2 regions of the Xanthomonas sp. NCPPB 3442 genome follow, and region 2 is predicted to be linked to the other one. Evidence: predicted binding sites of a transcription regulator. Region 2 holds the regulator's gene; the other holds the start of a gene.
What was found. Region 2 encodes HrcA, which represses chaperone genes, less so after heat shock. Its sites were predicted from a motif close to TTNGCACTCNNNNNNNNNGAGTGCNAA; they were not measured.
Positions count from the first base shown of each region.

Region 1: the regulator HrcA is predicted to act here: its motif matches at 5,884-5,910, upstream of AC1POX_RS19305 (co-chaperone GroES).

Region 1 covers NZ_CM161514.1:4,457,120-4,465,090, reverse strand. Annotated here, with positions in the region: gene AC1POX_RS19330 (protein-disulfide reductase DsbD family protein) at 645-2,960, opposite strand; gene cutA (divalent-cation tolerance protein CutA) at 2,966-3,298, opposite strand; RNA gene AC1POX_RS19320 (sX9 sRNA) at 3,684-3,758, shown strand; gene AC1POX_RS19315 (endonuclease) at 3,763-5,553, opposite strand; RNA gene AC1POX_RS19310 (sX9 sRNA) at 5,694-5,763, shown strand; gene AC1POX_RS19305 (co-chaperone GroES) at 5,961-6,248, shown strand; gene groL (chaperonin GroEL) at 6,384-7,971, shown strand, end outside.
Region 2 covers NZ_CM161514.1:1,949,566-1,957,536, reverse strand. Annotated here, with positions in the region: gene pdxY (pyridoxal kinase) at 1-305, opposite strand, end outside; gene dnaJ (molecular chaperone DnaJ) at 831-1,958, opposite strand; gene dnaK (molecular chaperone DnaK) at 2,119-4,044, opposite strand; gene grpE (nucleotide exchange factor GrpE) at 4,186-4,704, opposite strand; gene hrcA (heat-inducible transcriptional repressor HrcA) at 4,803-5,834, opposite strand; gene recN (DNA repair protein RecN) at 5,972-7,636, shown strand.

The DNA of each region.
Region 1 (7,971 bases), 2.5 Mb from region 2:
CGGCCGTGCGCCTCCGGAGCGCAGCGTTTGCGCCTGGCGCGATGGAGGCAGCCGTCCCGGCCGGTTACGCGGCAACGGCTGCTGGCGGCATCCTCTCCTGTCGGGCGTCGGAATGTTGTGCCGGCGGCAGCAATTCGGTGAGTGCCCGGCTTGTTCATGGCAAGCGCGCAGGAGGTGAGTTGCAGCAGGGCCGCGATCTGCGTTTTGCGCGCAGATGCAGGCTCCCAACAACGTGGCGTCGGGCCGGACCGGCCGGCGTGCCAGATGAAGGGCGACCAGCGCGATCGACCCCCTCTGCTGCCTCGCTTCCCGCAGCTTCCCGCAGCTTCCCGCCGTGCAGGCCGCGGCCACGGTCGCCTGCTGCGCATCGCATGCATCAAGCGTTGGAGGTGCCAGGGGCACCGAACAGGCGAGGCCGCGCGCAGCCTGACGCCACCTATGCGCATGCCAACATCGGCCGGTCAGGTCTGCAGGGCGCCAGCAGCGCGGGGCGTGCAGACCCCGGCCAGGAGGGGCTAAACCCGCGCTTGGACCTGTCGCAACACGCCTGTGGCGCGGGTGTCGGCCCACACGGTTCGCAAAATCTTCGGCCTGGCCCGCCAACAGACGGCCGCCCAGGCCACCGGCCGCAGCGAAGGCGCGCCTTACCGCGCAGCGCGCAGCAAGGCGTCTTCGGTAATCGCGCCGGTCAGCACGGTCGGCAGGATCGCCGGCGGGGCGCCGGGGCCGTAGACCACGTACAGCGGCACGCCGACGGCCTGGTGCTGGTCCAGGAAGGTGCTGATGGCGGGGTCGACATTGGTCCAGTCGCCCTTCATGTAGACCGCATCGACGCGGCGCAACGCGTCGCGGAATTCGGCGCTGCTCAGCACGTTCTTTTCGTTGGCCTTGCAGGTCACGCACCAATCGGCGGTCATGTTGACGAAGACCACGCGGTTGTCGGCACGCAGGCGGTCCAGCAACTGCGGCGAGAACGCCACCACGCCCTCGGCCGCGGTGGCCGCCGGCAGGCTCAGGCGCGTGACCGCGACCACCGGCACCAGGGCCAGCACCAGCATCGTCGTGGCCAGGCCCATGCCCAGGCGGTGGCTCTTCCAGCGGCTGCGCTCGAAGCACCACAGCCCCAGGGCCAGCAGGGTGGCGCCCACCAGCATCAAGGCCAGCGCATCCACGCCGCGCTGCTTGCCCAAGACCCACAGCAGCCAGATCGCGGTGAGATACATGGGGAACGCCAGCACCTGCTTGAGCGTTTCCATCCACGCTCCGGGGGTGGGCAGGCGCCGCGCCAGCGAAGGCACGAAGCCGATCAGCAGGAACGGCAGCGCCAGGCCCAGGCCCAGCACCAGGAATACCAGCATCGCCAGCAGTGCGGGCGCGGTGAAGGCGTAGGCCAGTGCCGTGCCCATGAACGGCGCGATGCAGGGGCTGGCGACCACGCAGGCCAGCACGCCGGTGAAGAAGTCGCCCAGCGGCCCGTTGCGCGCGGCCAGCGACTGGCCGATGCCGCCCAGGTTGGTGCCCAAGGTGAACACGCCCGACAGGCTCAGCCCCACCGCGAACATCAGATACGCCAGCGCCGCGACGAACCACGGCTGCTGCAGCTGGAAGCCCCAGCCGGCGGCCTGCCCGGCGGCGCGCAAGCCGATCACCAGCCCACCGATGGCGGCAAAGGACACCAGCACGCCCAGCGAGTACCAGATCGCATGGCGACGCGCGTGGCTGCGGCTCTCGCCGCTATGGGCCAGGCCCAGCACCTTCAGCGACAGGATCGGCAGCACGCAGGGCATCAGGTTCAGCACCAACCCGCCAAGCAGAGCCAGCACCAGCATGCCCAGCAGGCCCTTGTCGGCATGCGGCGGCGGCGTGCGCTCCGGGTTGCCGGCCGAGGCATCGGCGACCGGGACGGCCGTGCTGGCGGCCGGCGCCGGCTCGACCGGTGCCTGACCGGCGGCCAGCGGCGAAATCATCAACGGCGCGGCCTGCGCCTGGTTCTGCGGCGACACGGTGCCGGCCGGTACATCCAGGGCGACGCGGCGGGTCATCGGCGGATAGCAGATCCCGTCGGTCTGGCAGCCCTGGAAGGTGGCCACCAGGGTCACGTGGGCCGGGTCAGGGTGGTCGCGCAGCAGCGGCAAGGTCACTTCGGCCTGGTCGAAATACACCACCACATCGCCGAAGTGTTCGTCGCGGTGCGCCTTGCCTTGCGGCCAGCGCGGCAGCCCGGTGCGCACGCCGCTGGCGCCTTCCAGGGCCAGCGAGGTGCGGTCGCGGTAGATGTAATAGCCCGGCGCCGGGGTGAAGCGCAGCAGCAGGCTGTTGCCGTCGCCGACGATGGCTTCGAAATTGAACGCCTGCTCGGCCGGCAGCGGCAACGCGTCCACCCCGGCGGTCTGGCCGGAGGCGCCGAACAGGCGCGGGGCGGCGTTGCGTGGCACCAGCGCGCCCAGGTTCTCGCGTGGCGCAGCGGTGGCCTGCGCCCCGGTGGCATCGGCCGCGGGCAGGTCGAGGCGGATTTCTCGCCGCTGCGGTGGATAGCACACGCCGGCATCGGCGCAGCCCTGGTACTGCACCTGCAGGACGGCGGTCTGCACTGCCGGGTCGGCCTTGCCGGCCAGGGTGGCCTGCAGTTGCTTGCGGTAGGTCTGCACCTGGCCGAAGAACTCGTCGTGCTTGCTCTCGCCTTCCGGCAGCGCCAGTTCGCCCGCGGCAAACCCCTTTCCGGCCTTGACGCTGATGCGGTGGCGATACAGGTAGTAGCCCGGTGCGATCTTCCAGTGCAGCGCGATGCGGTCGCGGCTGTCGGCGGTGGCGCTCAGCGCGAAGGCCTGGTCCACCGGCAGCAGGTCGGCTTCGGTTACGGCGGCCTGCGCGGGGGCGGGCGCCAGTACCGCCAGCGGCGCGGCGAGCAAGGGGGCGGCCAAGAGCGCGCAGCGGGCGATCCAGCGGGACAGAGACTTCATGGACGTCAGAATTCCTTGCGGGTTTCGGCCCGGACCCAATCGAGATACGCCGGCAGCCCGGCGCTGGCTTGGACAGCGACCGCCTCCGGCAGTTCATACGGATGCAAGGCCTGCAGCCGCGCGATGGCGTCGGGCAGGCAGTCGTCCCAGGTTTTGATCAGCAACTGCACCTCGGTGCTGCGCTCGATCGCGCCCTTCCAGCGGTACAGCGATTGCACGCCGGGCAATAGGGTGACGCAGGCGGCCAGCCGTTCGTCGAGCAAGGCCTGCGCAATGCGCTCGGCGCTGTCGGTATCCGGGCAGGTGCTCACTAACAAATGGAGGGAAGGTGCGCTCATTGGACCCGGCAGTGTAATCCCCTGTTTGCGGGGGATCGACCGCCGATTCCGGAACAAGACGTTAACTTCGTGGCCCCGGTGAGATGGCGTGCTCAAGCGACCCTGCGGTCAGCACGCGGCGCCTTGGATGGTTCCGGGTTCGCTTGCGCCCTGCCGTGCACGGCAGGGCGGCTACCCGGGTTCGGTCAATGGGGATCAATGCCGTGGCGCCTGCCGGCAACGCACGCCGTCTGTACAGACGCCCGGCGTCACCGGTTGGGGCAAGGCGCCCGGCGCGATCTGCTCCGGGCCCCGCGCCTCACCCGCCCGGCCGGTGCAGCCCAGGCCAACAGGCAACACGGTTGCGCTTGCCGCCAGGCGGGTGCGGGCGGGACCCGGAAGCGGCATGTACCATGCGTACAGTGCGGTTCCGAGCGTGCCGTTTACCCCGCCTGGCGACTGCGCGCGACGTGCGCGAGCCGGTCTTAGTTGGCCAGCTGGCAACTGGCCGGCTTGGCCGAGTTGAACAGGCTGGCGGTGGCCCATTCGGGGTGATCCACGAACGGGTTGCGGTTGCCCTGGAAGCTGAAGATCACCTCGTTGCGGGCGCGCTCGGCATCGTCCGGCGGGTCGGCCTGATGCCAGGCCAGCAGGGTGGAGAGCAGGCCCATGTAGGCCGGCGAGGCCGCGGTCTGCACGATCTTGCTGCGGTCGTCGGTCAGCTCCAGGTCCGGCTCGGATTGTCCGGTGGCCGCATCCAGCCCGCCTTCATAGCGGATGGCCATGTACATCACCGCGCGCGCCATGTCGCCCTTGCGCCGGCCCCACACCTCGAAGGTGCCGCTGTTGCCGTCGGGCGTGCGGACCCAGTTGGAATTGCCCGGATATCGCCCGCTGCCGCCGCCACTGCCGTCGTTGACCTCGGTCGCCCGCTCGCCGCAGCTGCTGGTGCAGGTGGCATAGGGCTTGTTGCCGCGGTCTGCGTTGAAGCTGGTGTCGGTCAGGTACAGCATGTGGGTGTCGGTATAGGGCGCGTACGGCAGGCCGCGGTCGCCGGTGGCGCTGCCAAAGCCCAGCGAGTTGGGCCAGGTGTGCTCGCGGTTGTAGGTGAGCCCGCTGCCGGTGCCGGCGCGGTCGCTGACCTTGGCGTAGCTGCGGTTGCGGTAGGCGTCCAGGATGCGGCCGCTGTTGTTGGGATCCTCGTCGGCCATTTCCAGGATGGTCCAGGTGCTGGTGCCGCTGCCGCTGTACGGGTAGACCGTGTGCCCCTTGATGGTGGCGTGCAACGAGCAGCGCAGCTGGCTGGCGCTGGCGGTATTGACCCGCGCGTAGTACCCGGTACCGCCGCCGCTGGCGGTGGCCACGGTGAAGGCGATGGACTGGTTGGCGGCCGGGCTCAGGCCGGTGGCATCGCGGATGGCGCTGGCGGTGATGGCCAGCGTGCAGCGCTCGCCGCCGACCAGGGCGGTGTTGGTGGACAGGGTGAAGCGGGTGCCGCTGGTCGGGTATGTCAACGCCACGTTGCCGGAGCTGGCGCAGCTCAGCGCAAACGCACCGCTGCCCAGCGTCACCGCTTCGCTGAAGCCCACGGCCAGATCGCCGGCAGCCGGAAAGCCGGTGGCGCCTTGCGTTGGTGTGGTGCTGCTGATGGTGGGAGCACCGGTGCTTCCACCGCCGTCGCTGCCGGTGAAGGTCTGGCCGCGGTTGCAGGCGCCGAAGGTCTGCGCCGCCGAGCCGGCCCAGCTGAAGTTGGCCGCGCTGCTGCCGGTACCGGTCAATTGCAGCGAACTGCCGACCGCGGTGCTGTTGCTCTCGCTCACCGGCAGGTTCTGGCTGGTCACGCCGGCCGCCGGGCCGCCGCTGCCGGTGATGGCGCCTTCATAACTGAGGAACTGCACCAGCTGCCCGTTGGGGTCGACCAGCGCCACGCCGTCGTTGGGGCCGTTCTGCACGCCGTTGCTGGCATAGCTCACCGTGGCCATACGCACCTGGCTGCCGCAGCTGACCACCGTGCCGGCCGGCACCGCCGTATTGGCGTACACCACTGCCGCACTGGGGCTGTTGCCGTTGTACAGGTAGATGCGGTAACCGCTCAGCGATTCGCCGGCAGTGGCCACCACTTCCACCCCCTCGCCGCTGTCGCCGGAGGCGCCCGCGTCGTCGTAGTGCAGCTCGTTGATGAAAACCGCCGCATTGGCGGAGGTGGCACCGAGCGCGAACGCGCAGGCCAGGGGAAGGGTGCAACGCAGGGACACGAAACGGGACGGCAACCTCATCGACAGCTCCTTGTGATCGGGGAATGCGTTCCCGACTGTAAGGCGCGCGCATGACAGGCGATGGAACCTGGTTCCATTTCTAGAGCATTGGACCAGACCGCTATACGCCTGCCAGGTGGGCGCGCCCGGTGCCCGTGGGCATGCACTCCATTCCGGTTCCTCCGCGATGTCCGCGCCCACCTGACAACCGCTCGCTCCGTTTTGTCGGCCGCCCCGGTGGTTCGGAAAGAAGCGGTCGGCGAAAAATTTTTGCCGCCAGCCCTTGAAAGCCGCCCGCGCAGCACAATCTCTGGCCCGCACCCGCTTGTCGGGTTTTTTCCGCGCGCTGTGCTGGCAGTCGTCATGTGCGAGTGCTAACATCGCCGATAATTTCCAGGCCAATCAAACACTTAAGAGGTCTTCTCTCTATGAGCATCAAGCCGCTTCACGACCGCGTTGTAGTCAAGCCGATCGAAGCCGACGAAGTTTCCGCCGGCGGCATCGTGATTCCGGACTCCGCCAAGGAAAAGTCCACCAAGGGTGAAGTCGTCGCGATCGGCGCCGGCAAGCCGCTGGACAACGGCAGCCTGCGCGCGCCGGTGGTCAAGGTTGGCGACAAGGTCATCTACGGCCAGTACGCCGGCAGCAGCTACAAGTCCGAAGGCGTCGAGTACAAGGTGCTGCGCGAAGACGACATCCTGGCCGTCATCGGCTGATAGCCGTTGCCGGCGGGATTCGGGAGTCGAGATTCGGGATTGGTCACCGCGGCTTGCCGCACCAATCCGCCTCTCCTCCGGATCCCGCTCTAGCCAATCCCCAATCCCCAATCTCAAATCCCGGAGTAACAACCAATGGCTGCTAAAGACATTCGTTTCGGTGAAGACGCACGTACCCGCATGGTTCGTGGCGTCAACGTGCTTGCCAATGCCGTGAAGGCCACCCTGGGCCCGAAGGGCCGCAACGTCGTGCTCGAGAAGAGCTTCGGCGCGCCGACCATCACCAAGGACGGCGTTTCCGTCGCCAAGGAAATCGAACTGGCCGACAAGTTCGAGAACATGGGCGCGCAGATGGTCAAGGAAGTCGCTTCCAAGACCAACGACAACGCCGGCGACGGCACCACCACCGCCACCGTGCTGGCCCAGGCCCTGATCCGCGAAGGCGCCAAGGCCGTGGCCGCCGGCATGAACCCGATGGACCTCAAGCGTGGTATCGACCAGGCCGTCAAGGCTGCGGTCGTCGAGCTGAAGAACATCTCCAAGCCCACCACCGACGACAAGGCGATTGCCCAGGTCGGCACCATCTCGGCCAACTCGGACGAGTCGATCGGCAACATCATTGCCGAAGCGATGAAGAAGGTCGGCAAGGAAGGCGTGATCACCGTTGAAGAAGGCTCGGGCCTGGAAAACGAGCTGGACGTGGTCGAGGGCATGCAGTTCGACCGCGGCTACCTCTCCCCGTACTTCATCAACAACCAGCAGAGCCAGTCGGCCGACCTGGACGACCCGTTCATCCTGCTGCACGACAAGAAGATCTCCAACGTGCGTGACCTGCTGCCCGTGCTGGAAGGCGTGGCCAAGGCCGGCAAGCCGCTGCTGATCGTCGCCGAAGAAGTCGAAGGCGAAGCGCTGGCGACCCTGGTGGTCAACACCATCCGCGGCATCGTCAAGGTCGTGGCCGTCAAGGCGCCGGGCTTCGGCGACCGTCGCAAGGCGATGCTGGAAGACATGGCCGTGCTGACCGGCGGTACCGTGATCTCCGAGGAAGTGGGCCTGGCGCTTGAGAAGGCGACCATCAAGGACCTGGGCCGCGCCAAGAAGGTGCAGGTCTCCAAGGAAAACACCACCATCATCGACGGCGCCGGCGACACCGCGGCGATCGAATCGCGCGTGGGCCAGATCAAGACCCAGATCGAAGACACCTCGTCCGATTACGACCGTGAGAAGCTGCAGGAGCGCGTGGCCAAGCTGGCCGGTGGCGTTGCAGTGATCAAGGTCGGCGCCTCGACCGAAATCGAAATGAAGGAAAAGAAGGCACGCGTCGAAGACGCCCTGCACGCCACCCGTGCAGCCGTCGAAGAAGGCGTGGTCCCGGGCGGCGGCGTGGCCCTGGTGCGTGCGCTGGTGGCCGTGGGCGAGCTCAAGGGCGCCAACGAAGACCAGACCCACGGCATCCAGATCGCCCTGCGCGCCATGGAAGCCCCGCTGCGCGAGATCGTGGCCAATGCCGGCGAAGAGCCGTCCGTGATCCTGAACAAGGTCAAGGAAGGCAGCGGCAACTACGGCTACAACGCCGCCAATGGCGAGTTCGGCGACATGGTCGAATTCGGCATCCTGGACCCGACCAAGGTGACCCGTTCGGCACTGCAGAACGCCGCCTCGATCGCCGGCCTGATGATCACCACCGAAGCCATGGTGGCCGATGCGCCGAAGAAGGACGAGC
Region 2 (7,971 bases):
CCGGACACCAGCATGCGTGCACGCTGCGGCAAGCCACGTTCGGTGGCGCCCAGCAACAAATCCGCCAGCCAGTCGGCTGGCAGGATGCGCCCGCGCAGGGTCGCGTAAAACGGCGCGTTGCTCAGCAACGTGGTGGGTACTTCGGCCACACGCAGTCCCAGCGCGCGCAGCGGCGGCACCGCAGCGCTGTTGCCGGCATGGCCATAGACCAATTGCGATTGCACCGAAATCACGTCGATCGGCGAAGGGCCGTCCGGACGCTGGCGGCGACCATGGACGAGGTGGCTGTCGGTTGCATCGCTCATGCGGGCGACCATGCTGGAGAGATGGCACCGATTATCCGCGTAACCTTGCCAGGATGTCGTGGAGGAACGGCACCACCGGCAGTGGGCGCTGCTGAACAGCACGCCCCTGGTCTTGAACACATCACGGCCAGATGCCCAAGCCCGCCGGCGCAGCGTGAGTGGCAGTACGCTCGTTGAGCAAGGTGAGACGCCAAAAGACGCTCGACCGATGCTGCAGGCCAATGGCCGAACTGCACGATCAAGGACTGGCGTTGCCTCGCGTTGCGGGCGACAGCGTGCTGCGTCTGAAGGCAATGACGACGCGTCAAACACACACGTGCGATGTGCGGAGATGTCGCTGGAGATCTCGCAGTGGCGCTACTGAAACGCGCGCAGCTGCCCCGGCAATTCTCACGCTGACATCGCGTTGCGTCCGCAACTTCAACGCGTCGGCCGCATCGCGGGCAGCCTTCGGGACAACCCAAAAAAAGAGCCCGACGCGCAGCAAGCCGCACGCCGGGCCATCGTGACATCACGCCGCCTGGGTCAGGACGTCATCCGATCCCAAAACCCCTTGACGCCGTCGATGAAGGTGGCCGACTTGGGCGAATGCTTGCGTGCATCCTCGCCGGTGAACGTCGCTTCGAACTGCTGCAGCAGTTCGCGCTGGTCGGCGGTGAGATTGACCGGGGTCTCCACCACCACGCGGCAATACAGATCGCCTTCGCTACGGCTGCGCACCGAACGCACGCCCTTGCCGCGCAGACGGAACAACTTGCCGGTCTGGGTCTCGGCCGGGATGCGGATCTCCGCTTCGCCGCCTAGGGTCGCCACGCGCACGGTATCGCCGAGCGCGGCCTGCGAAATGCGGATCGGCACCTCGCAATGCAGATCGTCGCCGTCGCGCTGGAAGATCGCATGCTCGCGCACCCGCACTTCCACATACAGATCGCCCGGCGGCGTGCCGGCCGGGCCGGCCTCGCCTTCGCCTGCAAGACGAATCCGGTCGCCGGTATCCACGCCGGCGGGCACCTTGATCGACAGCACCTTGTCTTCTTCCACGCGACCGGCACCGTGGCAGGTCTTGCAGGGGTTCTGGATCAGCGTGCCGCGCCCGTCGCAATGCGGGCAGCTCTGCTGCATGGCGAAAATGCCGCGCTGGATGCGCACCTGGCCGCGCCCATGGCAGGTGCCGCAGGTCTCGACCTTGCCGTCTTCCGAACCGCTGCCGTGGCAGGGCGCGCATTCGACCAGCGTCGGAATCTCGATGCGGCGCTCGATCCCGGCGACGGCTTCTTCCAGATCCAGTTCCAGTACGTAACCCACGTCGGCACCACGTCGCGCAGCGCGCGGACCGGCGGCGCCACCGCCGAAAATATTGCCGAAGATATCGCCAAAGATATCTCCCATGTCCGGGCCACCCGGCCCACCGCCACCGCCCATGCCGTGCTCGAAGGCCGCATGGCCGTGCGCGTCGTAGGCGCGCCGCTTATTGCCATCGGACAGCACCTCGTAGGCTTCCTTGCATTCCTTGAACGCCGCTTCGGCAGCCGCGTCGCCAGGATTGCGGTCCGGGTGGTGCTTCATCGCACAGCGCCGGTACGCCTTCTTCAGCTCCTCGTCGCTGGCGCCACGGGCAACGCCCAGCACTTCGTAGTAATCGCGTTTGCTCATAAGCCGGGATTCGGGATTCGTGATTTGAGATTCGTTGAAACGCAAAAGCGGACAGCGTGTGCTGGTCCGCCCTGGCGACGCGACGCGTTAAGGATATCGGGACGGGAATCGGCAAGCTTTAGCGCTTGCCAATCCCCACTCCCGACTCCCAAATCACGGCTTACTTCTTGTCGTCCTTGACCTCGGTGAACTCGGCGTCCACCACGTCGTCGGCGGCCTTGGAGGCCTGTGCGTTGCCGCTGGCCGCATCGGCGTTACCGCCCTGCTCTGCCGCCGCAGCTGCTGCGTACAACGACTGGCCGGCTTCTTCCAGCGTCTTGGTGCGTGCTTCGATCTGCGCCTTGTCGTCGCCCTTCATGGCGGTTTCCAGATCCGACAGCGCCGCTTCCACCTTGCCGATCACATCGCCACCGACCTTGCTGCCATGCTCGGTGATCGCGGTACGGGTGGCGTGGATCAGACCATCGGCCTGGTTGCGGGCCTGCACCAGCTCCTGGAACTTCTTGTCTTCTTCGCGGTTGGCTTCCGCGTCGGCGACCATGCGCTGGATCTCTTCGTCCGACAGACCCGAACCGGCCTTAATCTCGACCTTCTGTTCCTTGTTGGTCTTCTTGTCCTTGGCCGACACGTGCAGGATGCCGTTGGCGTCGATGTCGAAGGACACTTCTACCTGCGGCATGCCGCGCGGCGCCGGCTCGATGCCGGACAGGTCGAACTTGGCCAGCGACTTGTTGAAGCGGGCCTGCTCGCGCTCACCCTGCAACACATGCACGGTCACGGCCGACTGGTTGTCTTCGGCGGTGGAGAAGGTCTGCGAGGCCTTGGTCGGAATGGTGGTGTTCTTTTCGATGATCTTGGTGAACACGCCGCCCATGGTCTCGATACCCAGCGACAGCGGGGTCACGTCCAGCAGCAGCACGTCCTTGACGTCGCCGGCCAGCACGCCGCCCTGGATCGCCGCACCCACGGCCACCGCCTCGTCCGGGTTGACGTCCTTGCGCGGTTCCTTGCCGAAGAAATCGGCAACCGCCTGCTGCACCTTCGGCATGCGGGTCTGGCCGCCGACCAGGATCACTTCGTTGATGTCGCTGGCGCGCAGGCCAGCGTCGTTCAACGCGGTGCGGCACGGCTCGATCGACTTCTTGACCAAGTCTTCCACCAGCGCTTCGAGCTTGGCACGGGTCAACTTGATGTTGAGGTGCTTCGGGCCCGACGCATCGGCGGTGACGTACGGCAGGTTCACTTCGGTCTGCTGGCTGGACGACAGCTCGATCTTGGCGCGCTCTGCGGCGTCTTTCAGGCGCTGCAGCGCCAGCGGATCCTTACGCAGGTCGATGCCCTGGTCCTTGTTGAATTCGTCGACCAGGTACTCGATGACGCGGTTGTCGAAGTCTTCGCCGCCCAGGAAGGTGTCGCCGTTGGTGGCCAGCACTTCGAACTGCTTTTCGCCATCGACTTCGGCGATCTCGATGATCGACACGTCGAAGGTACCGCCGCCCAGGTCGTACACGGCAATCTTGCGGTCGCCGCCGTTCTTGTCCAGGCCATAGGCCAGGGCTGCGGCGGTCGGCTCGTTGATGATGCGCTTGACGTCCAGACCGGCGATGCGACCGGCATCCTTGGTGGCCTGGCGCTGGCTGTCGTTGAAGTACGCCGGCACGGTGATCACCGCTTCGGTGACCTTCTCGCCGAGGAAGTCTTCGGCGGTCTTCTTCATCTTTTCCAGCACGCGCGCGGAGATTTCCTGCGGCGCCATGCGCTTGGCATCGCTGGTCTGCACCCAGGCATCGCCGTTGTCGTGCGCCAGGATGCCGTACGGCACGTGCGAGATGTCCTTCTGCACTTCGCCATCGGTGAACTTGCGGCCGATCAGGCGCTTCACCGCGTAGAAGGTGTTCTTCGGGTTGGTCACGGCCTGGCGCTTGGCCGAGGCGCCGACCAGCACTTCGCCGTCCTTGGTGTAGGCGACGATCGAAGGCGTGGTGCGATCGCCCTCGGAGTTTTCGATGACGCGGGCCTTGCCGCCGTCCATGATCGACACGCACGAGTTCGTGGTGCCGAGGTCAATACCAATGATCTTGCCCATGGATACGCTCCTGATGATTCTGTAGCTGTGTCCGGCGACGCCGGGTCTGGCTGAGATGTGGGGGTGGTGCGCAGGTGTTCAAGCCACCGGCGCACATCTGTGTTTCGTGCCTGCGCCTGGCAGTTCAGCCGGCGCTGCGGTTCAGTCGTGCTTGGCCACGACCACCAGGGCCGGGCGCAGCAGGCGATCGTTGAGCAGGTAGCCCTTCTGGAACACCTGCACGACGTGACCCGGCGCAACGCCCTCGGCCTCGCCCTGGCTGATCGCCTGGTGCTGGTCCGGGTTGAACGGCTGGCCGACCGGATCGAGCAGGGTCAGGCCGTTGTCGGCGGCCACCTTGAGCAATTGCTTGTAGGTCATGTCCAGGCCATCGCGCAGCGGGCTGGGCTCGGTGCCGGCGGCGGTGAGTCCCGCGTCCAGGCTGTCGAACACCGGCAGCAGCTCGCCGAGCAGCTTCTCGTTGGCGAACTTGCGCGCGTTTTCCACGTCGCGGGCGATACGCTTGCGCTGGTTTTCCAGGTCGGCGCGCTCGCGCAGGGCATCGGCCTTGACCAGGGCGATCTCGCTGCGCAGCGATTCGATCTCGGCCTTGAGCGGATCGGTCTCGGGCGGGTTCTGGGACAGGTCTTCGGAGTCGAATTCGGGGTGGTCTTGGTTCATATGCAGTTCCCGGGCAAGCGGAACGCCCGCCCCAACGTCACCCCGTATATGGGCGCCCGCGCGCGTTTCAAGCAAAGCATCGCGCCGATCGATGCCGGTTATCGCGTACCGGGCGACTCCATGGCCGCGCCCAGCACGTCGGCGGCGGTCTGCACCAGCGGAATCAGCCGGTCGTAGGCCATGCGTTTGGGCCCGATCACCCCCAGCACGCCCAGCACCTGGCCATTGGCGGCGTAAGGTGCAGTGACCAGCGAGACGTCTTCCAGCGACACCATGCCGGTTTCCTCGCCGATGAAGATGCGCACGCCCGGCGCCTGGATGGTGCGCTCGAGCAGCTGCAGGATCTCGCGCTTGCTGGCGAAGGCCTCGAACAGTTCGCGCAGGCGATCCAGATCCGACAGGTCCTGCACGCCCATCAGCCGGGTCTGCCCGGCCATCACCATGTCCTCGGCATCGGCCGGTACCAGAGCCTCGCTGGCCAGGTCCACGCTGTGCGCCAGCAGTTGTTCCATCTCGCTCTTGGCCATGCGCAGCTCGCGCAGCAGGCAGGCGCGGATGTCGGCCAGCGCGCGCCCGGCAAACTGCGCATTGAGGTAATTGGCCACCCGTTCCAGCTCGGCCGGCTCGTAAGCGCGGCGCGGCTCGATCACGCGGTTCTGCACCTCGTTGTCGGCAAACACCAGGATCGCCAGCACGCGGCGCGCATCCAGCGCCACGAAGTCGATATGCCGGAACGCGAACTGCTCGCGGCGCGGCGCGCTGACCACGCCGACGAAGTGGCTCATCGCCGACAGCATCTGCGAGGCGCTGCCCAGCAACGATTGCGTGCCGTTGCCGCTGGCCAGCTCCGCGCGCAGGCGGCGGACTTCCTCTTCGCCAGGCGGCTGCATCTGCACCAGGCTGTCGACGAACACCCGGTAGCCATGCGCAGTGGGCACGCGTCCGGCCGAGGTATGCGGGGAGCTGAGCAGGCCGACGTCTTCCAGGTCGGCCAGGATATTGCGGATGGTGGCCGGGCTGACGTCCAGCCCCGCATGCTGGGCCAGCGTCTTGGAGCCCACCGGCTCGCCGTCGCGGATGTAGCGCGCAATCAGGGTGCGCAGCAACTGGCGGGCGCGAGGGTCGAGCATTGGGGACTGGGACGCGCGCATGGGATCATCCGGTGAGACAGCGCATAGATAATGTCTGGCCCCGGGGATGGCAAGCGTCCGATTCCCCGTCTGCCCCTGCCACCCTAAGCTTCCCCAAAGCGTTCACACTCGACCTCATGCTCAGACACCTCTCGATCAAGGATTTCGCCGTTGTCCGTGCCACCGAACTGGAATTCGGGCCGGGAATGACCGTGGTATCGGGCGAAACCGGCGCCGGCAAGTCGCTGATGGTGGACGCGCTGGGCTTTCTGTCCGGCCTGCGCGCCGACAGCGGCGTGGTCCGTCATGGCGCCGAGCGCGCCGAACTGTCGGCCGAATTCCAGCTACCGGCCGAGCATCCCGGGCTGCGCTGGCTGGCCGACAACGAACTCGACGACGAGGCGCAATGCCAGCTGCGCCGGATCATCCGCGCCGACGGCGGCTCGCGCGCGTGGATCAACGGCCGCCCGGTCACTTCCTCGCAACTGGCGGAACTGGCCTCGAGACTGGTCGAAATCCACGGCCAGCACGAGCACCAGGCGCTGATGGCCCGGCACAGCCAGCTCGCCCTGCTCGATGCCTACGCCCGCAACAGCGCCCAGCGCGAGCAGGTGCGCCAGGCCAGCCAGCGCTGGCAGGCGCTGCTGGACGAGCGCGATGCGCTCTCCGCGCAGGGCGATGTCTCCGACCGGATCGGCTTTCTGGAACACCAACTGGCCGAACTGGAGCGCGAGGACCTGGACCCGGCCGCGATTGCCGCACTGGACGTCAATCACCGCCGCCAGGCCCATGCCACCGCGCTGATCGGTGCCTGCGACAGCGTCGCCCAGCAGCTCAACGGCGACGACGGCGCCAGTGCCCTGGGCCTGTTGCAGGACAGCCGCCACGATTTGTCGCGCGTGGCCGAACACGAACCGCGGCTGGCCGAAGTGGACGCGCTGCTGGACAGCGCCGTGATCCAGATCGAGGAAGCGCTGGCCCTGCTCGACCGTGTGCGCGACGACCTGGAGGCCGACCCGGCCCAGTTCGAGGCGATGGAGCGCCGCCTCGGCCGCCTGCACGACCTGGCCCGCAAACACCGCGTCACGCCGGACGAACTGTCCGCGCATCGCGACCACCTGAGCGCCGAAGTCGAGAGCCTGCGCGGCGCCGACGAGCGCCTGCAGCAGCTCGACAAGCACATCGAAACCGCCACCGGCGCCTGGCGCAGCGCGGCCGGCGTGCTCAGCGACAGCCGCACCGCCGCCGCCGAGGCGTTGTCGGCCGCGACCACCGCGCTGATCGGCGAGTTGGGCATGGGCGGCGGGCAGTTCCTGATCCAGCTACAGCCGCACGAGAGCCCCCGGCCGGACCCCAATGGCGCCGAACGGGTGGAATTCCTGGTCGCCGCCAACGCCGGGCAGCCCCCGCGCGCCTTGCGCAAGGTCGCCTCCGGCGGCGAGCTGTCGCGCATTTCGCTGGCCATCGAAGTGGCGGCGCTGGGCCTGGACAGCGTGCCCACCATGGTGTTCGACGAAGTGGATTCGGGCATCGGCGGCGCGGTGGCCGACATCGTCGGGCAGAAGCTGCGCGCGCTGGGCGAAGAGCGCCAGGTGCTGTGCGTTACCCACTTGCCGCAGGTCGCCGCCAAGGGCCACGCGCATTACCGGGTCAGCAAGGCGCCGGTGGACGGCATGACCCAGAGTGCGGTCGAACTGCTCGGCCCGCAGGCCCGCCAGGAAGAATTGGCACGCATGCTGGGTGGTGTGGAAGTGAGCAAGGAAGCGCGCGCGGCCGCCCGCAAGCTGCTGCAGAGCGCCTGAGCGGGACTGGTCGTTCGCAAGCCAGCGCGAAGGGCTTGATCAGGGCAGCCGGCACTGTTGGTGCTGTTGCGCCGGTGCGCCGGTAGCGGTAATCACGCGTGGCCCACCGACGCTGTGGATGCATAGGTTGCCGCTACCAATCGGCCACGTGGAGCTTCCCTAGGCCGTCTCCATGCACTCAGGCAACCTGGGCGGCCCCGCAACCTTCGTCCGCTTGCGAGAGGCTCCTTTCCACTGACAACTGCCGGCCCTCGTCAGCGAGGTTTCCTCGCTCAGCTGACCCGCTCCCTCCCCGCCAGCCAAGCCCCAGCATTCGCCGACAAGGCTTGCTTATC